Regions from separate parts of the Streptomyces sp. DSM 116795 genome, predicted to be linked through region 1. Evidence: riboswitches for the same ligand, from Rfam matches in the RefSeq annotation. Region 1 holds a riboswitch; each other region holds the start of a gene.

Region 1 (7,259 bases):
TGCTGCGCTGGGACCTGCCGGGACACGGGGCCTCCCCCGCCGAGCCGATGGCCGGCTCCTCCAGCGAACTGATCCCCACCGACGGCACCGCGACCGTCGCGCACCTCGCGGAGCTGGTCCTGCGCGCCGCGGACGCCCAGGGCTGGGACGAATTCGCCTACGCCGGGGTCTCGCTGGGCGGCGCGGTCGGACTGCACCTCGCGGTGCACCACCCCGAGCGGCTCACGGCGCTCTCCGTCGTCTGCTCCTCGGCCCGGTTCGGGGAGCCGTCCGCCTGGCGCGAGCGTGCGGCGGCCGTACGCGCGCACGGCACCGAGTCCATGATCGCCTCACGTCCCGGGGTGTGGTTCGCGCCCGACTTCGAAGTCACGCCGCACGGGATCGCACTGCTCGAGGACCTGCGCTGCACTGACGCCGCAGGCTACGCGGCGTGCTGTGACGCCCTCGCCGCCTACGACCTGCGCGGACAGCTCGCCGAGGTGACGGTGCCGACCCTCGCGGTCGCCGGCCGCCTCGACCCGGCGACGCCGCCCGCGCACGCCCGCGAGATCACCGACGGCATCCCCGGAGCGGCCCTGGTCGAGGTCGCGGGGGCCGCGCACCTGGCCAACGCCGAGTGCCCGGACGCGGTCACCTCGGCCCTTCTCGTCCACCACGACGGCCTGCCGGGCCCCGGGGAGCGGTGGTGAGCGCGGCACCGGCGCGCGGCGTCCGGATCCCGCCCCCGGCCCGGCCCACGGTCCGGCGGAGCCCTCGCGCGGTCCGTCCGCCCGCCATACGCTGAGTCGCATGAGCTGGACAGCGCGCAGCATCCCGGACCAGAGCGGACGTACCGCCGTGGTGACGGGGGCCAACAGCGGCATCGGCTATGTGACCGCGCGCGAACTGGCGCGGCGCGGCGCCCGCGTGGTGCTGGCGTGCCGCAGCGAGCAGCGCGGCGCCGCCGCCCTGGACCGGCTGCTCTCCCAAGTGCCCGAGGCCCGCGCCGAGTTGCGCCTGCTGGACCTGGCGGATCTGTCGTCCGTACGGGAGTTCGCCGGCGCTCTGCCCCACGACCGGCTCGACCTGCTGGTCAACAACGCGGGCCTGATGGCGGTTCCGTACGCACGGACCGCCGACGGCTTCGAGATGCAGCTCGGCGTGAACCACCTCGGCCACTTCGCCCTGACGGGGCTGCTGCTGGAGCGACTGCTGTCCGCGCCCGGCGCGCGCGTGGTGACGGTCGCCAGCATGGCGCACCTGCTGTCCAACATCGACATGAGCGACCTCGGCAGCGCACGCCGCTACCGGCCGATGGCGGCCTACGGCGCCTCGAAGACGGCCAACCTGCTCTTCGTACGGGAACTGGCCCACCACGCCGACCGCAAGGGCCTCGACCTGACCGTCACCGCCGCCCATCCCGGATACGCGCGTACCGAGCTGCAGGCCAAGGGCCCGCGGCTGGCCGGGCAGGCGGGGCGCGAACGGCTCACGCGGCTGGTCACCGACGTGGTCGGCGCCTCCGCGGACCAGGGCGCGGCGCCGGTGCTGTACGCGGCGACCGCGCCGTACGTGCACGGCGACTCCTTCTTCGGGCCGCGCATCCTCGGGGTACGCGGCGGCCCCGGCGCCGCCCCACGAGCGCCGTGGGCGCGCAACGACATCGCGGCGGGGCAGCTCTGGGCGGTCTCGGAGCGGCTCACCGGCGTCGCCTACGGAGGGCTGTGACCGGGCTGCTCCACTGCCGCCTCACCGGTACGGGCCCTGGTGTGCGGCCGCGGCGTCGGGCATGGTTCTCCTGCGTCCGTCCGGGGCCGCGGTCGCGGCCCCCTGGTCACCTCCGGCGCATCCGTCCAGACCGCCCAGACCGTCCGTCCAGTCCCTCCAAACCGTCCAGTCCGTCCGTCCCGTACGCTCCGTACGCCCGTGCCCGGCCACCCGGCGCGGAGAGAGGAGGCAGCCGTGATCCGCGTGCTCGTCGTCGACGACGACTTCATGGTGGCGCGGCTGCACAGCACCCTCGTCGGGCAGGTGCCGGGCTTCACAGTGGCCGGAGCCGTGCACAGCGGCACCGAAGCGCTGGCGGCCGTCCGGGAGCTGCGCCCTGACCTCGTACTGCTGGACATGTACCTGCCGGACCTGCCGGGCCTCGAGGTCCTGCGTGAGCTGCGCGGCACCGCGGCGCCCGAGGAGGGCCCGGACGTGCTGGTCGTCACCGCGGCCCGGGACGCCGAGACGGTACGGGGCGCGCAGCGCGGCGGCGCCGTGCAGTACATCATCAAGCCGTTCGAGGGTGAGCTGCTGAAGGAGCGGCTGAGCCGGTACGCGGAGCACCGCGAGGCGCTGGCCGCGCTCCAGGCGCCCGAACAGGGCGACGTGGACCGGCTGTTCGCCGATCCGGCCGTCGCGGGCGGAGCGGCGGACGACACCGGCACCGGCGCCCCGGGCGAGGCGGGTTCCGCCGCGCCCCACCCGCACGCGAGGCCGTCCGGCCCCGGCACCCCGGCGCGGCTGCCCAAGGGCCTCACCGAGCAGACGTCCGGCCTGGTGCGCGCCACGCTCGAAGCGGAGCACGGCCCGGCGGGTCTGTCCGCCTCCGAGTGCGCCGAGCGCAGCGGCCTGTCCCGGGTGAGCGCCCGCCGTTACCTGGAGCACTTCGTCTCGCTCGGGACCGCACGCGTCACCCTCCGGTACGGCACGACGGGCCGTCCGGAGCGGCGCTACCACCGCGTGTATCCGCAGCGGCGGGAAGCGGGCGGCGCGGCCCCCGGGGAAATCCGCGAGAACACGTGATTCGCACCACAGAAATGCCGTGACACGGGTCACATTCCACACGGCGCCCACATCCGGCTCGACTCAATTCCCTTGCACGGCAAGGCGAATGGAAGAGCAATCATTAACCCGTACATGCCAATTTTCGCGATCTTCGCCTTATCCGGGTTCTGCGCCTTTCTTGTGGTGATGAATTTCTTCTGCTTAACGTGCATCACCACCGCGTCTCCCGTGCGGTGGTCCGCTGCCGGGAACGCCGAATCCTGCCGCCCGGTCCGCGGAAAACACGCAATCCCAGCCCGGCAGGAGCGGGGGACCCAGGTAAGCGCCGCGCGTTTCGCACCCGAGGAACGCACGGCTAGGGGTGAAGCCGCACCGAATGCCCCCTCGCATTCGCTGCGGCCGGGCCACTCCAGCCCGAATCCGACAGCTCACCTCGCAGGCGCAGGAGAGGAACTGCCCTATGTCCGGACGCGGTCGACACCGTCGTCACTCCAATCGTCGTATCTCGCGCAGAGTCACGTCCATCGCCATTACCGCGGGCGGTGCGGGCATCGCCCTTCCGTTCATCGGTACGGGCACCGCGCACGCTGCCTCCGTCGACACCTGGGACAAGGTCGCCCAGTGCGAGTCCACGGGCAACTGGTCCATAAACTCCGGCAACGGCTACTACGGCGGCCTCCAGTTCAGCCAGAGCACCTGGGCCGCCAACGGCGGCACCGAGTACGCCGAGCGCGCCGACCAGGCCACCAAGGAAGAGCAGATCCGCGTCGCCGAGAAGGTGCTCGACAGCCAGGGCGCAGGGGCCTGGCCGTCCTGCGGGGCGAAGGCCGGCCTGGCCGGCGACAGCGCCGCTCCGGACCTCTCCGCCGGATCCGGAAAGCAGGCGAAGCCCGCTGCCGGGGACTCGTCGAAGAAGGCGGACTCGTCCAAGAAGAAGGACGACGGCTCCAAGAAGAGCGACGAGAAGTACACCGTCGAGACCGGCGACACCCTCAGCGCGATCGCCCGCGAGAACGACACCGAGGGCGGCTGGCACAAGCTGTACGACGCCAACCGCGAGACCGTCGGCTCCGACCCGGACCTGATCCGGCCCGGCCAGAAGCTCAGCCTGTCCGGCGGCGGTTCGGGCTCGGACCAGCAGCAGGGTTCGGAGCCGCAGGGCAGCCAGGCGCCACAGGCCGGCGGTGTGCACAAGTCAGGCTCGAAGCACGGGAACAACCTCGACGGATGGATCCAGGAGGCCCTGGACATCATGAAGTCCAAGGGCATCCCCGGCTCGCACGACGGCATCAAGCGCAACGTCATCCGGGAGTCCGGCGGCAACCCGAACGCCGTCAACAACTGGGACAGCAATGCCGCGAAGGGCACCCCGTCCAAGGGTCTGCTGCAGACCATCAAGCCGACCTTCGACGCCTACCACGTCGAGGGCACGGCCGACAGCATGACCGACCCCGTCGCGAACCTCGTGGCCGCCTGCAACTACGCGGCGGACAGGTACGGGTCCATCGACAACGTCAACGGACCGTACTGACGGACCGGTCCGGCAGACCTGACCCTGCCGGACCGGAAAACTCAACTCGGCACATGCGCGGTGCGATCCGGGGACCGGTTCGCCGATCCGTGAATCCACGAATGGGAATCCGGCGCATTTCGCGGCACGATGGCGGCCTGTTCGCCGGAGAAATCCGGCGGGCGGCCGCCATCGGCATTCCACCTCATTCCAGCGCGGCGGCGCACGCCCTTATCAGGGCTGGAAGGTCTCGTCGGCCTCCACCGTCACTTCGAGAACCAGCGGCCGTGTGCTGTCGGGGAGTTCGGGCAGCAGCGTGTCCAATTCCGCGAGCAGTTCGGCATGTCCGCTCACGCGGCGCGCGGAACAACCCAGAGCCTTCGCCATTCCGGAAACGCTGACCTCCTCGAAGTCGGGCCATGGCGCGGTGTCTTGGTGTCTGTCCGCGAGCCGGTCCATGATCGCGTAACGGCCGTTGGCGAGAACGATGAAGACGACGCCCACCCGGTAGCGCACAGCCGTCCAAAGGGCCTGTATCTGATAAAGCGACGACCCGTCGCCGACGACCGCCACCACCGGACGCTCCGGCGCTCCCATCCGTACGCCGATCGCGGCCGGGAGCGCGAAGCCGAGCGCGCCCATCGCCGCGCTGAGGAACCCCAGCGGACGCCGGGCGGGCACGAGGGCGTGCAGATCGGGGCGACTGGACGGGGTCTCCTCCACGAGCACCGTCTCCGCGGGCAGCCGTCGCGCCAGCTCCGCCAGTACGTGCGCGGCGCGCAGCGGCTCGCCCTCCCCGGGAGGCGGCGGCGGTGCGGGCCGCCCGCCGGGCGTCCCGCCGGGCGGCCCGTACTCCGGCCCGTGCTCCGCCTTGCGCGCCGTACTGTTCACCGTCTTGCCCGCCGTCTCGGCGAGCGCCGTGCAGAACGCCGGCAGTGCGGCCACCACGGCGAGCTCCACCGGGGCCCGGTGCGCCTCCGCCGGGTCGTCCGTGACGACGGCGAGCCGTGTGCCTGCCCGCACCAACGGCCCTTCCTCGTACGGATACTGGCGGAAGACGGGAGCCCCCACGCTCAGCACCAGGTCGTACGGACCGAGCGTCTCGCGCAGCCGCGTACGGTCGGCCGGCAGATGCCCGGCGAAGAGCGGATGGTCCTGCGGGAAGCCCGCCCGTGCGCCGAAGGACTCCTGCCACACGGGGCAGCCGAGGCGCTCCGCGAGGAGCGTCAGCGCCTCCCAGGTGACGGGGTGGTCCGCGCCGGCGCCGACGACCAGGGCGGGCGCGGCAGCCTCGTCCAGCAGCCCGGCCACCTCACGCACGTCGCCGGCGTCCGCGGCGGCCGGAAGGCGCAACTCCGCGGGAGCCGGCAGCGGCAGCTCCTCGGCGGGCTGCGCCCAGTCGTCCATCGGCACGACGACCAGGGCGGGACCGCGCATCGTACGGGCGGCGTGCGCGGCCCGGGCGATCGCTCCGGGCACGTCCTGCGCGCGCGGCGGCGTCTCCGTCCGTACGGGATAGTCACCCGCGAGCTGTTCCAGCCGACCCGCGAGGAACGGCTCCTGGACGAGGTGCCGGCGGTCCTGCTGCCCGACGATCACGACGAGCGGCGCCCGGTTGACCCGTGCCGTGGACAGCGCCCCCACCGCGTTCCCGAGGCCCGCGGTGGTGTGCAGCAGCGCGAGCGCGGGCGCTTCGCGCGCGAGGGCGTAGCCGGTGGCGGCCCCCACGACGGAGCCCTCGTGCAGCGCGAGCACGAAGCGGATGTCGTCGGGAAGGCCGGCGAGGAAGGGCACCTCCGTCGAGCCCGGATTGGCGAACACGGTGGTCAGGTCGTGCCGGCGCATCACGTCGAGCGCCGCCTCGCGGACGGTGGGCATGGAAGTGGAGCTCCTGTTGCGGGTGTTGAGCGGGACCGGCCCGTGGCCGGCGGCCGGGTGGCAGGTGATGAGGGAACGTCAGGGTCAGGCGGGTCGTGCCATCGCTCCTAGGTGGTGGCGGCGGCCGGCGAGCGGTGGCGTACCTGCATCAGGACGAAGAAGCCGGCGACGACCAGCGCCGTGTCGAGCCATACGGCCGCCTCCCAGCCTCCCGTGCTGTCCCGCAGCACACCGCTGATCGCGGGAGAGAGCACAGCGCCCGTCTCGCCGATGAGGTTCTGCATCCCGAACGCCGAGCCCCGCAGGTGTGCCGGGGCGATCTCGGCGGTCAGGGCGTGCCCCACGGGCTGCAGGGCGTTGAAGAAGAGGCTCGCGAAGAACAGCAGCAGGCCCATGACCCACAGGGACGGTTTGGCGGCGGCGCTGAGGTACCAGGCGAACGCGATGGTGAGTACGGCCTGCGCTCCCGTGAAGGTCAGCATCATCTCCTTGCGGCCCCAGCCGCGCTTCAGCCCGTGGTCCGAGATCCAGCCGCCGGCCGGGAAGCCGAGGATGCCCGCGCCGGCGTTGAAGGCCGCGGTGAGAGCGGCGTTCATGAACGAGGAGTCCGCCGCTCCGGCCACGATGGAGACCGACCAGAAGCTGAAGAACCAGAGGTTCCACAGGATCGCGATGTAGACGAGGTGGACCAGGAACAGATCGCGGTTCTTGATCACGGGGCCGACTTCCTCGCCCTTGCGCACCAGCGCGAAGATCACCAGACCGACGGCGAGGGCGACTTCGAGCAGCGCGATCCACAGCTCGGACAGGCCGATGCCGGTGCCCAGCCAGTACACGCCCATGATCAGGGCGAGCGAGACGGCCGAGTAGGCACTCAGATGCAGCGTCGCCCGGCTCAGCCCGGAGATGGTCAGATGGGCTCGGAACCAGAAGGCGACGACGACACCCACCACGACGGTCCCGGCGCCGAGCACCCAGAAGACCATCCGCCAGGCCTCGATGTGCGCGAGGAAGACCTTGCCGAATTCGACGAGTCCGGGCGTGAAGACGATCGCGACGGTGATGCCGAGGGCGAGACCTGTGATGACCACGCCCATGCCCAAGGCCCGCTGACGCT
Region 2 (7,259 bases), 2.7 Mb from region 1:
GCTGGAACTGTCGGTCGACGTGACGGTCGGGCAGCTGGAGATCGTGCGGCTTCTCCCTTCCGGCGAGCGGACCGACCATCTGCCCGTGAACACCGTGCCCCGCGACGAGTCGAGCGAGGACCTGCCGTGAACAGGCACCGTTTCGAACCGGCCCGGCTGCTGCTGGGCCTGCTCCTGGTCGGCGCGGCGCTGACGTATGTGATGCACGCGCTCGGGGAGTGGCGGGTCCCGGTGTGGGTGCTGCTGGTACTGGTGCCCGCGTCGCTCCTGACGGCGGCGTTCACCGCGGGCGCGGTCTACGCGGCGCGGCGCTTTCTGCGACGGCGGCGGGCTCGGACGCCGCGCCCACTGGGCGGGATGCCGATGGACGAACTGCGCGGCGGCTACGAGAGGTCGGGCTGGGGCAGCGGCGATGGAACCGGGACGGATACGGGAACGGGAACCGGAACCGGTACGGGAACGGACTGAGGCGGGGCCCGGCCGGGGGAGACCCCGGCCGGGCCCCGCCTCAACCCGTATACCGCTCAGCGTTCGGCGTTCAGCGCTCAGCACGCGCCGCTCAGCCGAAGATGTGCCTGCCTTTTCGGCGGCGCCGGCGCGAGAAGGCCATGTCGAGCGAGAGCACCGACGCGCCCGCGAAGACCAGCGGCACCCAGGCCATCATGTACGGCAGGTCGTTGCCGTAGTAGTACGGGTCGCTCTGCCAGCTGACCGTCAGCCACAGGCTCAACGAGATCAGCATGCCCCCGATGGCGGCGAGCCGCGTCCACAAACCCACCAACGCGCCCAGCCCCGCGGCGATTTCACCTGCGGCTATGGCGATGCCGAAGGCCTTGGGGTCGTTCTGCGCGAGGTCGATCATCGCCGGGATCGCCGCCGCGTCGCGTGACGACTCCAGCAACGTGGCGAGCGATTCGCTGCCCTTGCCGGAGAGGAACTCCTTGTTCAGGAGAAGCTTGTCCAGGCCCGCGTAGATGAACGTGGCACCGAGGAAGAGCCGGAGCGGGAGCAACGCGTACTTGGACGCTCTGGCCCGCATGCTGCCCGGGGGGCCGCTGACCGGCGCATCGCTGCCGACCGCCCTGGTCTGATCCGCCAGAGACATGACACGTCCCCTTCCGTAGTTGCCGCCTCTGCCGCATGCACGTTCGGCTTGGGCTGGAGTCGAGTCGCTACGGTACGCGGCCGTGGCCGCACGTACACCCTCTCTGAACGATCTCAGTCGCCATCCGCGGACGAACACGTCGCCGGTGAGGGCACATTCGTGACAGAAGGGTCAAACAGGCCGGGTCGCCCGTCCCCGCCCCGTCCCCGTCACGCCCTCCCGGCGTCAGCGGCCGTCAGTCGGCGACGTCGATGGGATAGCGGTTGGTCTCGACGCCCGCGGCGGTGACGACCTGGACCTCGACCCGGCCCGGTTCGACCTCGACGGGCACCGGCACGGTGAGCGTCGCGTCCGCCGGGTTGGAGAAGCCGTCTCCGGCGGGGATCAGCGGGACCGGCACGTGCACCGCCCCGACACGGACGACCATCCGGGAGAGCCGGTCCGGTTCGCCCGCGCCCGGCGGCACGAAGCCCGCGCCGCGGATCTCGATGTCGTCGCCCGTACGGATCGGTGCGTGCAGGTCGCCGATCTCGCGGGCCCGTACGACCGACAGCACCACGGGGCGGCCGCCCTCGGCGTACTTGCCCGCGAGGTACGTCGCCGCGGAGACCACGACCAGCAGCGCCAGGCTCCAGGGAAGGTCGGGCAGCTGGTCGGGCTGCCGTGCCAGGCGGACGCAGGCGAAGACGACGGCGACGCCGCTGACCAGCACGTACTGAACGTCGCAGAAGGAGCCGCGGCCGGCGTCGTCGGTGAGCAGGTCGGCGGCCCGGGGCCGTTCGGCACGCACCTTCTGCAGACGCTGGTGCTGCACCCGCACCGTGACGGTGCGGCGCACGAAGACCGCTATGGCACAGCTCAGCGCGAGCACGGTCAGCAGCTCCGCACCCCGGGAGATCTCCAGGCCTTCGATGAGCTCGCGGCGCTCCGACTGGCCGGAGCGGCCCGCCAGTTCGAAAGCGAGGACGAGGATGTCGTACACGGCGAGGAGCACCCAGGCCGCGGCCACCGTGCGTGAGGTGGAGAGCCGGTTGTCCTCGCCGATGAGCGGGGCGAGCGCGCCGCCGCGCGCCCGGTGCAGATACGCGGCGAGCGAGACGGCGCCCGCCGCGATGACGGCTGCGATCAGGGAGGCGGTGCGTCCGGCCGTCCAGCCCACGGCAAGTGCGGAGAGCAACTGCCCCACGAGCAGCACCCCGACGGCGCCCCAGACGGCGATCACGGTGTGCCGCCACAGGGCCGCCAGCCGCATCGCTCCCTCGTCGCGGGCCCGTTCGGCGACCGTACGGGCCGCCCGCGTCAACTCGTCGGAGACCCACTGGCGCGAGGCCCCGGCCGAGTGCGCGAGGGCGGCGGGAAGCCCCTTGCCGGCGGCGAGTTCGTCGCGCCGGCGGCGGAAGTCGTCCCGCGCCTGCCGGTGGCCCTCGCGTGCGCCGTGCGGACAGTCGCCGCATGTGCAGGAGGCGGAGTGGGCGCCCGAAGGGGTGCCCGCGGGGGCGGACTTCTGCAGCGGGACGGTCTCGTCGCGTTCGCCGCCTCCGCTCGTGCCGTCCCGTGCCGTGTCCACGGCCACTGTGCAACCCCGCCTTTCAAACACCGTGCGTGAAAGGCGCAATTGTGCCCTACCGGAAGGGGGCGGCGAACGGCAGGGCCGCCTTCGTCACCCGGCTGTGTGAGGCGGGGGACGGGCGGTGGACGGGCCGTACTCCGAACGCCTCGGAGAGACGGGCGAGGCGTGGACGGTTGTCCGAAATTGCTGTTCTTGAGCCGGAGTCGGGCGGTTAGCGTGCACGGAACCCAACAGCCGAGGGGACACATGGCGGCCGACGGCATCGTCGAACTGACCGAGTTCAGCCCGGACTTCGTACGCGATCCCTACCCCGTCTACGCCGCACTCCGCGCCGAGGCACCCGCGCACCACGTACGCGTGCCCGACGGGAGAGAGCTGTGGATCGTGGTCGGGCACGAGATGTGCCGCAGGGCCTTCACCGACCCCCGGCTCAGCCGGGACTGGCAGAACCACGGGGGCATCGGGCAGATCCTCAACCCCGGCCTGCCGGCGATCGGCCACATGCTGACGACGGACCCGCCGGACCACACCGGCTGCGGCGCCTGGTTGCGGGGTCGTTCACGCCGCGCCGGATCGCCGCGCTCGGACCGCGCGTCCAGCAGATCACCGACGAACTGCTCGACGCGATGCTGGAGAAGGAGGAGCGGCGTGCGGACTTGATCGCCTCCTTCGCCTTCCCGCTGCCGATGACGGTCATCTGCGAACTGCTCGGCGTACCCGAACTCGACCGCCAGACCTTCCGTGGCTGGTCCAACGCGGTGGTCGCGCCCACCAGCGCGGAGGAGGAGGCCCGCGCGTACGAGGAGATGCCGGCCTATCTCGCCGCGCTGATCGGGACGAAGCGGGAAACCCCTGGCGACGACCTGCTCAGCGCGATGATCCAGGAGGTCGACGACGGTGGCGACCGGCTCACCGGCGACGAACTCATCGGCATGTGCGTGCTGTTGCTCGTCGCCGGCCACGAGACCACGGTCAACCTCATTGGCAACGGAATGCGGGCCCTCTTCGCGCACCCGGACCAACTCGCCCGACTCCGCGCGGACTTCGGGCTGCTGGAGGGCGCCGTCGAGGAGATGCTCCGCTACGACGGCCCCGTCGAGACGTGTACCCAGCGCCTCGCCCTGGAGGACGTGGACCTGGACGGGGTGACCGTGCCCGCCGGCTCGACGGTCCTGATCGCCATGGCCGACGCCGACCGCGACCAGGAGCGCTTCGAGGACCCGCACCGCTTCGACATCGGGCGCGACGCCCGCGGCCACATCGCCTTCGGCCACGGCCTGCACTACTGCCTGGGCGCGCCGCTGGCCCGCCTGGAGGGACGGATCGCGATCCAGACGCTGCTGGAGCGGTGCCCGGACATCGCGGCGGACGCGGACGAGTCCTCGCTGCGGTGGCTGACGGGGATGCTGATGCGGGGTGTGAAGGAGCTGCCGGTGCGCTGGTGAGGCGCCACCCGGGCCCGGTGGGCCGCGCCCCGCCCCGTGACGCGGGCGGTCCCGTCGCTACGCTCCCTGGCCATGGACGTACTCATACATGTCTTCGTCGGCCTCCACATCATCGGTATCGCGGCCCTGCTGGGCGGCTTCTTCTTCCAGATGAAGGCGATGCGCGCGGAAGAGGCCCGCTTCGTGCCCGGCATGCTGCACGGCGCGTTCACCATGCTGCTGACGGGGATGGTCCTCGTCGGCCTCAACCAGGCCGACGACAGCCCGGTGAACAACATCAAGATCGGCGTGAAGCTGGCGCTGCTCGTGGTGATTCTCGGGCTCGTGTATGTGAAGAGGGACGAGGAGAAGGTGCCCTCGTCCCTCTTCGGCACGGTCGGCGCGCTGACGACAGCGAACATCTTCGTCGCCGTCCTGTGGACGTGACGGAGGGGACGAACGCCGGGCGGCCGCGGGGTCAGCCGGGGCGTACTGCCGAGTGGAAGGGCATGTTGCCGGCGGATTCGTACCGCACCTCGGCGCCCGGCTTCGGCGCGTGGATCATCTGCCCGTTGCCGGCGTAGATGCCGACGTGGCTGATGTCGTCGAAGAAGAAGATCAGATCGCCCGGCTTCATCTCCGACTTGGCGACCTTCGTGCCGACCTTGACCTGGTCCCACGTCGTACGGGGCAGGGAGATGCCGGCGGCCTTCCAGGCACCCTGGGTGAGACCTGAGCAGTCGAAGGAGCTCGGACCGGTCGCGCCCCAGACGTAGGGCTTGCCCAGCTGCTGCTTCGCGTAGCCGAGGACCTTCTCCGCCTGGGCCGTCTGCGAGCCGCCGCCCTTCCCGGCGTCGTCGCGCGCCTCTTCGGCGCGTTCGGCCGCCTTGCGGGCTTCTTCCTGCTTCTTCTTCTCGATCGCCGCCAGGCGGGCCTTCTCCTCGGCCGTCAGCTTCGAGAGCATCTTGCGCGCCTCGGCGAGCTTGTCCTGCACTTCCCGCTTGTTCTTCTTCAGCGCCTTCTGCGAGGCCTCGAGTGAGGCCAGTTCCTCGGTGGCGCTCTCGCGCTTGCTCTGCGCCGCCTTCTGCTGCTTCTCGAAGTCGGTGACGGCTTCCTTCTGACGGCCGGTCATCCGGTCCAGCATGTGCGACTGCTCGAAGAACTGCTGCGGGTCCTCGGTGAGCAGGAGGGTCGCGGTCTCCGACATGCCGCCGGTGCGGTACTGCGCGGTCGCGTAGTTGCCGAGCTCGCGGCGTGCGTCGTTGAGCTTCGCGGTCCGTTCGGCGGCCTCGTCGAGGGATCTGTCCGCCTTCTTGCGCTGGGCGTCCGTCTTCTCCTCGGCCTCGTTGTACTTCTGGGTCGAGACCTCGGCCTGCTGGTACAGCTTGTCGACCTTCTTCTTGACCTCGGAGATCGACGGCTTGCCGTCGTCCGGTGCGGCCTGCGCGCTCTGGGAGAGCAGCGAGACGGAGGCGAGCGCGGCGGTGGTGACGCCGAGGACTCCGCGCTTTGTCGAGGCGGACTTCAGTATCCGGGTGCGCGGCTTGCGATGGGACGCCAAGGCCGGCGACTCCTTCCGTGAACCGCCTACCGGGTTAGCTGACGGGTTCGGGCTGTCGGAAGGCTGCCCTACGGGTCGTGCGCGGTGCTTCTGCGGTGCGACTTCCCGATTCACCCCGGGTGCGTACGCCGTGTCGCGCGTACGCGGTGGGTCCCCGGCTCCGGCGGCGGCTCCCGGCGGATGACCGCCGGCTGGCCGCCGGATTAGGCGGAGGCGGCCCGTGCCGACGCTTTCGCCGACGATTGGTGCGGACCGCCTGGCACGGCACGGTAGCGAGATGTGGGGCGTCTGTGAAGGCCGTTAGGTGATACGTCCGATATCTGTTCGTTATCCCAGGCGGAGTTGGCCGCCTGGTGTCGCCGTGGGTGTCGGCGCGCGTGTCGGCGCGGCAATCTAGACTTCTCCGACGATGAGCAGCCTCTTCGACGACAGCTTTCTCGCCCACCTCGCACCCGTGCGCGCGCAGGACGACTCCTCCGGACACGGCGGCCCAAGTGGCCCCGAGGGGCCCCAGGATGGGCCGGGCCGCACGCCTGACGACGGCTCCGGCGGCGCCCGCGGCGGGGCCGCCGGGGGCGCGTCGGGCGGCGGCTCGTCCTCGTACCACAGGGGCGGCTCGCCTCGTACGGTCGTCGACGCGGCGGCGCTGCTGGAGGAGATGAACGAGGCGCAGCGCGCGGCCGTCGTGCACACCGGTTCGCCCCTGCTGATCGTCGCGGGTGCCGGCTCGGGCAAGACCCGCGTGCTCACTCACCGCATCGCCCATCTCCTCGCCGCACGCCGTGTGCACCCCGCGCAGATCCTCGCCATCACCTTCACCAACAAGGCGGCGGGCGAGATGCGGGAGCGCGTGGAGGAGCTGATCGGGCCGCGGGCGCAGTCGATGTGGGTGTCCACCTTCCACAGCGCGTGCGTACGCATCCTGCGCCGCGAGAGCAAGAAGCTCGGCTTCACCTCGTCCTTCTCGATCTACGACGCGGCAGACTCGAAGCGGCTGATGGCGTTGGTCTGCCGGGACCTCGACCTGGACCCGAAGCGGTATCCGCCGAAGGCGTTCAGCGCGAAGATCTCCAACCTGAAGAACGAGCTGATCGACGAGGAGGACTTCGCGGGGCAGGCCTCGGACAACTATGAGAAAACTCTCGCCGAGGCGTACACGATGTACCAGGCGCGGCTGCGTGAGGCCAACGCCCTGGACTTCGACGACATCATCATGACGACCGTCCATCTCCTCCAGGCGTTCCCGGATGTCGCCGAGCACTACCGGCGCCGCTTCCGGCACGTCCTCGTCGACGAGTACCAGGACACCAACCACGCCCAGTACCTGCTGGTTCGCGAGCTCGTCGGCACCGGCGAGGCGCCGGGCGCCGGGCAGGGCCACGAGCCGGAGGAAGGCGGCGAAGCGGAGGAAGGCGGCGAAGCGGAGGAGCGCGGTGACGCGGATGAGCGCGGCAGGCCCGCGCCGGAGCGCGCCGAGCTGTGTGTCGTAGGCGACGCCGACCAGTCCATCTACGCCTTCCGCGGCGCCACCATCCGCAACATCCTCCAATTCGAGGAGGACTATCCGGACGCCACGACGATCCTCCTCGAACAGAACTA
Region 3 (7,259 bases), 1.5 Mb from region 1:
CGCCGACCCGCAGGACGAGACGGTCGAGGAGCTGATCGACGTCTTCCGTGCGATCCAGGGCGAGCATCCCGACTGGGACGAGTACAGGGCGGCGATGGTCGCCGACCGGCGCCTGGTCGTACGGCTCGGCGTCCAGCACGCGTACGGGCAGCCGCAGCGCTGAGTACCGATTCGGAGTGACTCCGGGAAACGGCCTGGGCCTGCTATTCAACTTTGACTAGAGTGCTGGGTATGAGCGCGAAAGTGATCCCGATCCTGCCCTGCCAGACCATTCAGCCCGTCCTGGACTTCTACACCGCCCTCGGGTTCGAGGTGACCTTCCAGCAGAAGAGCCCGAATCCCTTCGCGGTCGTGGAGCGAGACGGCATCGAGCTCCAGTTCTTCGGCATGAAGAAGTACGAGCCCACCGAGTCGTTCAGCACCTGCTACGTACTCACCGACGAAGTGGACACGCTGCACGAGGAGTTCCGCGCCGGGCTCAAGGCCGCGTACGGGCGGATCCCGACCCGCGGGCTGCCGCGCATAGGGCCGTTGCGGGACATGTCGTACGGCGTGCGGCAGTTCCTCATGTCGGACCCGGGCGGCAACTGCATCCGCATCGGGAAGAAGACGAGCGAGGACCAGCACCACCGGCCGGCACCCAAGGAGACCTTCGCGCGCGCTCTGCACAACGCGGCGCTCTTCGCGGACTCGCGAGAGGATCCGCTGGGCGCGGCGAAGATAATCGACAGGGTGCTGCGGCTGGAGGACGAACGGCCCACGCCCGTCCAGCTTCTGCGGCTGCTGGTGCTGCGAGCGGACGTCGCGGGGCGGCTCGGCGACGACGCCACGTCGGTGCGTCTGCTGGAAGAAGCCGCCGCGGTCCAACTCCCGTACGACGAACAGGAGTCGGTCCGCGACGACCTGGCGCGGCTCGCGGAGCTTCGGGGCTAGTCTCTGTCCCGGCCGGGTCATGTGACGGTTCAGGCCTGCTGTCCGCCGCACTGCGCGATCGCGTGCCGTCGTCACCGGAATCGACGCCGGCCCGGCAACCATCCCGGTCAGAGCACTAGCGTCCTCTCGGGCGGTAGATCCGTCCGAAGCTGCGCGGGCTGTCCTCATAGATCTCGACCAGCTCCCAGTCGATCCGGCGCCCACCGGGAACGTCGAAGATGCGGACACCGTCGCCGAGAAACACCGGGGCGACGAAGACCTGCAACTCGTCAACGAGGTCGTGCTCGAGTGCCTGCCGGGCGATGTCGGCACTGATGATCTGCACGTCCCTGTCGCCGGCGATCTCCTGAGCGCGACGAATCGCCTCCACCACGTCACAATTCAACGGGACGACAGCAGAATCATCGGCGAGCTCCGCTGGGCGGTGAGTCAAAATGAACTCGGTCCCCGACCACGCGCCGCCGTAGGCCTGTGAGGTCGTCTCGTCCCGCTCGTCCTGCTGGGCCTTCGCCGCGTCGTAGCCGGCCCGGCCGGAGATGATTACCGCGACATCGCCCGCCATCCTCTCCGTGGTGCCCTCGGCCAGCGGTTCCGCTGTGGACATCCAGCTCATGTCGTGCCCCGGCCCGGCGATGAAGCCGTCGATCGAGCACGTGAACCCCCAAGCCACCTTGCCCATGTCTCCTCCTTGCCGGTCGATGCGTCGCGACCCTGGCTCCGATTGTCCACGTGATCATCCCGACTGGTCGGCCCGGTGTGCGCCGGCGTCGCGGCGGAAAGCCCGGAGCTCAACGACTTCGGCATGACGGCCGAGCCCACACGGCAGTACGTCTGGCCGTGGGACGCGACCACCGGCCCGCGTTGGGACACCAGCCCCTGAACGCCGGCCGGCGGGCCGCCCCTCGTGTGCGGGCAGACCCGCCGCGCTCACTCCTCCCAGACCGGCACGAGGGGCAGGCCGCGGGTGGCACGCTCGTGGTCGACGGCGCGTTGGAGCAGCTCCGTCTTCAGGTCGATCACCGGCTTGGCGGCCACGCCAGGGCGTCCTCACGCCGACGCGTCCGTCAGAAGTTTCGCCTCCTCCGCCGTCAACTGGACGTCGGCGAGGGCCAGTAGCGGCGTGAGCTGATCCAGCGAGCGGGCGCTCGCGATCGGCGAGGTGACCGTGGGGCGGGTCAGCAGCCAGGCGAGGGCGATGGTCGCCGGGGCGGCGCCTCGGGTGCCGGAGATCTGGTCGAGGGCGGCGAGCACGCGGCGGCCGCGTTCCGTCTCCAGGTACTTGGACGCCCGCTCGGCGCGGGGGCTCTCCGCGGTACGGTCCTGACGGTACTTGCCGGTGAGGAAGCCCATGGCCAGCGCGAAGTACGGCATGACCGCGAGCCCGTGCCGATCGGCGACCTGAGCGAGGGGACCTTCGTAGGTGTCGCGCGAGACGAGGTTGTAGTGCGGCTGGAGCGCGGCGTACGAAGCGGTGCCGGCGCCGGCGCCCGCGCTGAAGGCGAGGGAGGCTTCGAGCCGTTCCGGTGAGATGTTGGACGCGCCGATCTCGCGGACCTTTCCGGCCCGTACGAGCTCGTCGAGCGCGGTGATGATCTCGGAGACCTCCACGGACTCGTCGTCGAAGTGCGTGTAGTAGAGGTCGATGCGGTCGGTGCGCAGGCGGCGCAGCGAATCGTCGGCGGCGGCCCTGATGTTGGCGGCGGAGAGACCCTTGCGGTCGGGGTGTGCGCCGGCCTTCGTCGCGATGACGAGGTCGTCCCGATTGCCGCGCGCCGCCATCCAGTTGCCGATGACCACCTCGGAGTCCATGCCGCCTTCGACGCCGTGGCGGGCGCCCGAGTAGGCGTCGGCGGTGTCGATGAAGTTGCCGCCCGCCGCGGTGTAGGCGTCGAGGACTTCGAAGGAGACGGATTCGCCGGCCGTCCAGCCGAAGACGTTGCCGCCGAGGCAGAGTGGCGACACGGAGAGCCGGCCGAGGGGGCGGCGCGAGGCGGGCCCGCCGGTCGCCGGGGCTGTCGAAGGCGTCGAGGACTTCGCGGCCGTCGAGGCAGTCGCGTCAGGGGAATTGGGATCGGACATGGCACCGACCGTAGCGTCCCGTGCCGGGCACCGGCTCGGAACAAAGACCGACGGCCCTGGTGTCGGGGGGTGGTCCACCAGGGCCGCCGGAGCATGGGAGGGCAGGGCCGTACTCGTGAAGGAGAGGGGCCCCCGTCCGCCGCCGCCTCGTCCCCTCCTTGTATGCGCCGAGGGGCGTGGGCGAGTTGTGCGTGGTCCAACGCACCTCGACGGTGCGAGGCGGCGGCGGCGCGATAGGTCATCGCGTCGGGCAGTCGTGCGCCTGTGCAGATGTTGGGAGAACAGCGGTGCGCCCGGGGAGAGGCGGATGTGCCGCTGTGGGTACGAGCACAGCCCTGTACGGAACTGCGGCTACAGGCACATGTACTTGTACTCGTACTTGTGGAGGTGCTCTGGCGGAGGCTTCAACTCCGCGCCGCCGAAGCGGTGTTGTCGGGGAGGGTGAAGGGGTGGCGTGGTGCGCGAGGGGCGGCCGGCGGACGGCCGCCCTTCCTGCAGCGGCGTCGTCAGGGAGTGAGGCCCTTGCCGCGCAGCCATGCCAGCGGGTCGATCGCGGGGCCGCCGCCGCCCGGGTGGACCTCCAGGTGCAGGTGGGCACCTGTGACGTTCCCGGTGGAGCCGACGCGGCCGATGGTCTCGCCCGTACGGACCTTCTGGCCCGCCGAGACGTTCATGGACGACTGGTGAGCGAACCAGAGTTCGGTACCGTCGTTCAGCTGCAGGATCGTGCGGTATCCGTACGATCCCGCCCAGCCGGCCTCCTTGACCGTGCCGGAGCCGATCGCCTTGATGGGCGTGCCGGAGGAGGCGGCGAAGTCCGTGCCCGTGTGGCCGTTGGACCACAGGCCGCCGGACTCCCCGAAGCCGGAGGTGAGTTGGTAGCCCGAGACCGGAAGCTTGAAGCTCTTGGCGAGCTTGGCCAGGCGCGCTTCCTCGGCCTTCTGGCGCTCCGCGGCCTCGGCCTTGTTCTGCGCCTTGGCGGCCTTCGCCTTCGCCGCTCCCGCTGCCTTGTCGATGGCGGCGTTGCGTGCGGAGGCCTCGGCCTGCGACTGCTGCTGCTGTGCCTGTTCGAGGATGCGGGAACGGAGCGCCTCGCCCGCGTCCGTACGGCCGGCCTGGGTGTCGCTCTCGGTCAGGGCCGCCTGCGTGAGGGGCTGACCGGCGACGGTGTCCTCGGAGCCGCCGGAGAGAAGCTTGACGCCGGGCAGGTCCTTGGCCTTGTCGGCCGCGGCGGCCACGTCCGGCATGGAGATGGAGGCCGACGGCTTCTCCTGCGCGGTGGCCATGCCGCCCGCGCCGACGGCCGCGATCATGCCGACGCCGAGGACGGCGCCGCTGCGGGCCATGCTGCCGCCGCGCTGCTTGGCGAGCTTGTGACGCCCGCGTACGGGGCGCACGGACTCCTCGGTCGGGTTCCACTCCTCGAAGGGAGGGTCGCCGGGGAGGGGGACGAAGGAGCCGGGGACGGGCGGCACTTCGCCGTCGCCGAACTCGTAGGTGCCGAACTCCGGGGACTCGTAGCCGGATGGCTCGTAGCCGGCCGAGTCGTAGGGGGACGCTTCGTAGCGGGATGCTTCGTAGGCGGGCGTCTCGTAGCCAGGTGCCTCGAAGCCAGGTGCCTCGAACTCCTGCGTCGCATAAGCCCCGTCGGTTCCGAAGCCGTACGTGCCGTCCGTGCCGTACGACCCGGTCAGCTGCGAGCCGTACCCGTCGAAACCGCCGTACTGGCCGGCCTGCTCGTACGACCCGTACGAGCCGAAGTGGCCGAACTGCTGTTGCGCGCCGTCGTTGCCGTAGGAGCCGTAGTCGCCGTATCTGCCGGACTCTTCGTCGTCGAGGTACGGGTCGTACGTGCCCTCGGGGGCATGCCTGTTGGACGCCACGGGGGCGTTCTCCTTTCCTTCCTTCTCGCCTACCGGGTTAGCTGACGGGTTCGGAGCAGGAAGGTCTCCTACGAACTGCCCGCCCGTGGGCGGAACTTGTCCGATTCACCCCATCCCCACCGGACTGGCCGGCAGGGGGTGGTTCCCCGGTTCCCTTGGTGCAGCGATATCGAGTTGTGGCTCGGGGTGGTGCACTTTCAGGATTCGGCGACGGCGCACGGAGCCGTCTCTCGTGACGGCAGTGACGACCGCGCTGCGTTATGGAACGTTAATAGAGCGGCGGTCGGGATTCCAAGCGGTTCCGGCGAGATTTGTAGCTGCGTGAGCTCCATCTTCCGGGACAGTCAGGGTCAATTGGGACACCCGGTCACTCTGCATGGTGCGGGGGATCGCTGTGGGTGACCGGTGAATCCCATGGATCCGACGTGAAGGGCCGTCAGTCCGCCGGGGTTCTCCGTTGCAGGGCCAGCAACGCCATGTCGTCCGCCGTCCCGCCGCCCGTATGCGTGTGTACGTCCACCAGGACGGCGTCGAGCAGCGCCTCGGGGTCCTCGAAGGAGCGGCCCGCCAGCGCCTTGTCCGGCTCGAAGAATGCGCCGTCGCTGTCCCGGGCCTCGGACAGACCGTCCGTGTAGAGGAGGAGCTGGCTCCCGTACGGGAAGGGGACCTCCTCGGCGCGGTCCGGCCACCGGCCCAGCTCCGGCTGCCCGAGGGGCAGGGCCGCCACGGCGGGGTCGAGGAAGCGGCACCGGCCTTCGGAGACCAGCAGCGGCGGCGGGTGACCGCGGTTGACGATGCGCAGCCGCTCCGGATTCGCCGCCGGGATCTCGGCGATGGCGGCCGTCGTGAAGCCCTCGTAGAACTCGGTGCCGAGACGACGCGGGCCCTCCCGGCGCAGGGCCCGCTCCAGGCGTTCGGTGACCGCTTCGAGCGTGGACTCCTGCTCGGCGGCCTCCCGGAAGGCCCCGATCAGCAGGACCACCGCCTCGACCGCGCCCATGCCCTTGCCGCGTACGTCCCCGACGAGGAGCCGTACGCCGTACCGCGTCTCCTGCACGGCATACAGGTCTCCGCCGATGTGCGCGTCGAGCTGCGCAGCCCGGTAGCGCGCCGCGACTTGGAAGCCGTCGAGCCGGGAGGGGGGCACCGGCAGCACCGCGAACTGGGCGGCCTCGGCGATCGTCCGGGCGGAGGAGAGAGCGGCACCGCTGCGGCGCAGGAAGCGGTTGATGAGGACGGCGAGAAGACTCACGACGGCCGTGGAAGCGGCCTCGGAGATGTCCATCAGGCCGTTGGTCATCTCATCGAGTACGCGCATGAATGCGATGCCCGCGACCGCGAGCATGCCGACCAGGGCGGTGCCGCCGGTCGAGAAGAAGGGAGCAGCGACGAGAGGGGCCGCACAGAAGAGGGCGGAGCCGGTGAGCGTGGGGGCGGTGGCCAGGTCCAGCCCGACGGCGACCAGAATCAGCACGAAGGGGAGCGGGACCACGACGCGGCGCACGCCCGCCGGGGCGGCGAAACCGCCCTCGCGCGTGATCCGGCTGCCCCACCTGTCCGCGTACGGCTCTCTCCTGGGCGCCGGCTTCCGGTCCGCCGGCGGTTCCTTCGCCCTCTCCTTCACCCTCTCAATGTGACCGGTGCGCTCCGAGGCAGCCAGCCGGGACGGCCGGACCGGCAAAGCCCCGGACCGGCAAAGCCCCGGACCGGCAAAGCCCCGGACCGGCAAAGCCCCGGACCGGCAAAGCCCCGGACCGGCAAAGCCCCGGACCGGCAAAGCCCGGGAGCGGCAAAGCCCGGGAGCGGCAAAGCCCGGCCCGCGGGCCGGGGGCACCTCCCGACTGGCGTCGTTTGCTCCGACGGCACAGGGGAACCGGGCGGTATGTCCTATTCACAGAAGCTTCTTGCCTGCGCCGGCGCCCTGCGCGCGGTGCTGCCCGACCCCGAGCGCCAGGGGCGGCTGCTGACGGCCATCGAGAGGACCGAGCAGGACACGCGCCTCGATCCCCCGCTCCAGGGGATCCAGCGGGCCGTCCACGCACTGCCGCTCAGCGACGAGGACCGCGACGTGCTGCACGGGCACTGGCTCGGCCACCCCGTGCATCCGGCCCTGGTCCAGATCCCGATCGGCACGTGGCTGTCCGCGGCCGTGCTGGATCTCATCCCGGGCAAGCGGCGGCACTACGCGCCCGCGCTGCTGATCGCCACGGGCCTCGGAGCCGCCGTGCCCGCCGCCGTTACGGGGTGGATCGACTGGGCGGAGCTGCGCAAACCGCAGATGCGCGTCGGGCTCGTGCACGCGCTCGCGAACTCCACCGCCATCGCCTTCTACACGGCCTCGCTGGGGGCGCGGCTGCGCGGCCG

The links. A riboswitch is a leader RNA that binds a small molecule or an ion and turns the genes downstream of it on or off. The one in region 1 is predicted to bind cyclic di-AMP.
Region 2: another riboswitch for cyclic di-AMP. It lies ahead of ACSMXX_RS11465 (C40 family peptidase); the one in region 1 lies ahead of ACSMXX_RS23410 (transglycosylase family protein).
Region 3: another riboswitch for cyclic di-AMP. It lies ahead of ACSMXX_RS17110 (M23 family metallopeptidase); the one in region 1 lies ahead of ACSMXX_RS23410 (transglycosylase family protein).

The regions. Positions count from the first base shown of each region.
Region 1 is NZ_CM147707.1:5,431,808-5,439,066, reverse strand. Features, by position in the region: gene ACSMXX_RS23425 (alpha/beta fold hydrolase) at 1-689, shown strand, start outside; gene ACSMXX_RS23420 (oxidoreductase) at 790-1,707, shown strand; gene ACSMXX_RS23415 (response regulator transcription factor) at 1,942-2,772, shown strand; cyclic di-AMP (ydaO/yuaA leader) riboswitch at 3,029-3,209, shown strand; gene ACSMXX_RS23410 (transglycosylase family protein) at 3,215-4,285, shown strand; gene ACSMXX_RS23405 (thiamine pyrophosphate-dependent enzyme) at 4,499-6,142, opposite strand; gene ACSMXX_RS23400 (MFS transporter) at 6,250-7,259, opposite strand, start outside.
Region 2 is NZ_CM147707.1:2,705,321-2,712,579, reverse strand. Features, by position in the region: gene ACSMXX_RS11495 (PspC domain-containing protein) at 1-130, shown strand, start outside; gene ACSMXX_RS11490 (hypothetical protein) at 127-468, shown strand; gene ACSMXX_RS11485 (DoxX family membrane protein) at 560-1,105, opposite strand; gene ACSMXX_RS11480 (hypothetical protein) at 1,341-2,615, opposite strand; partial or broken gene ACSMXX_RS11475 (cytochrome P450 family protein) at 2,922-4,120, shown strand; gene ACSMXX_RS11470 (hypothetical protein) at 4,193-4,546, shown strand; gene ACSMXX_RS11465 (C40 family peptidase) at 4,578-5,660, opposite strand; cyclic di-AMP (ydaO/yuaA leader) riboswitch at 5,669-5,849, opposite strand; gene pcrA (DNA helicase PcrA) at 6,070-7,259, shown strand, end outside.
Region 3 is NZ_CM147707.1:3,956,954-3,964,212, reverse strand. Features, by position in the region: gene ACSMXX_RS17130 (PPOX class F420-dependent oxidoreductase) at 1-163, shown strand, start outside; gene ACSMXX_RS17125 (bleomycin resistance protein) at 232-933, shown strand; gene ACSMXX_RS17120 (dihydrofolate reductase family protein) at 1,049-1,612, opposite strand; gene ACSMXX_RS17115 (aldo/keto reductase) at 1,981-3,012, opposite strand; gene ACSMXX_RS17110 (M23 family metallopeptidase) at 3,519-4,487, opposite strand; cyclic di-AMP (ydaO/yuaA leader) riboswitch at 4,907-5,071, opposite strand; gene ACSMXX_RS17105 (PP2C family protein-serine/threonine phosphatase) at 5,332-6,519, opposite strand; gene ACSMXX_RS17100 (Rieske (2Fe-2S) protein) at 6,778-7,259, shown strand, end outside.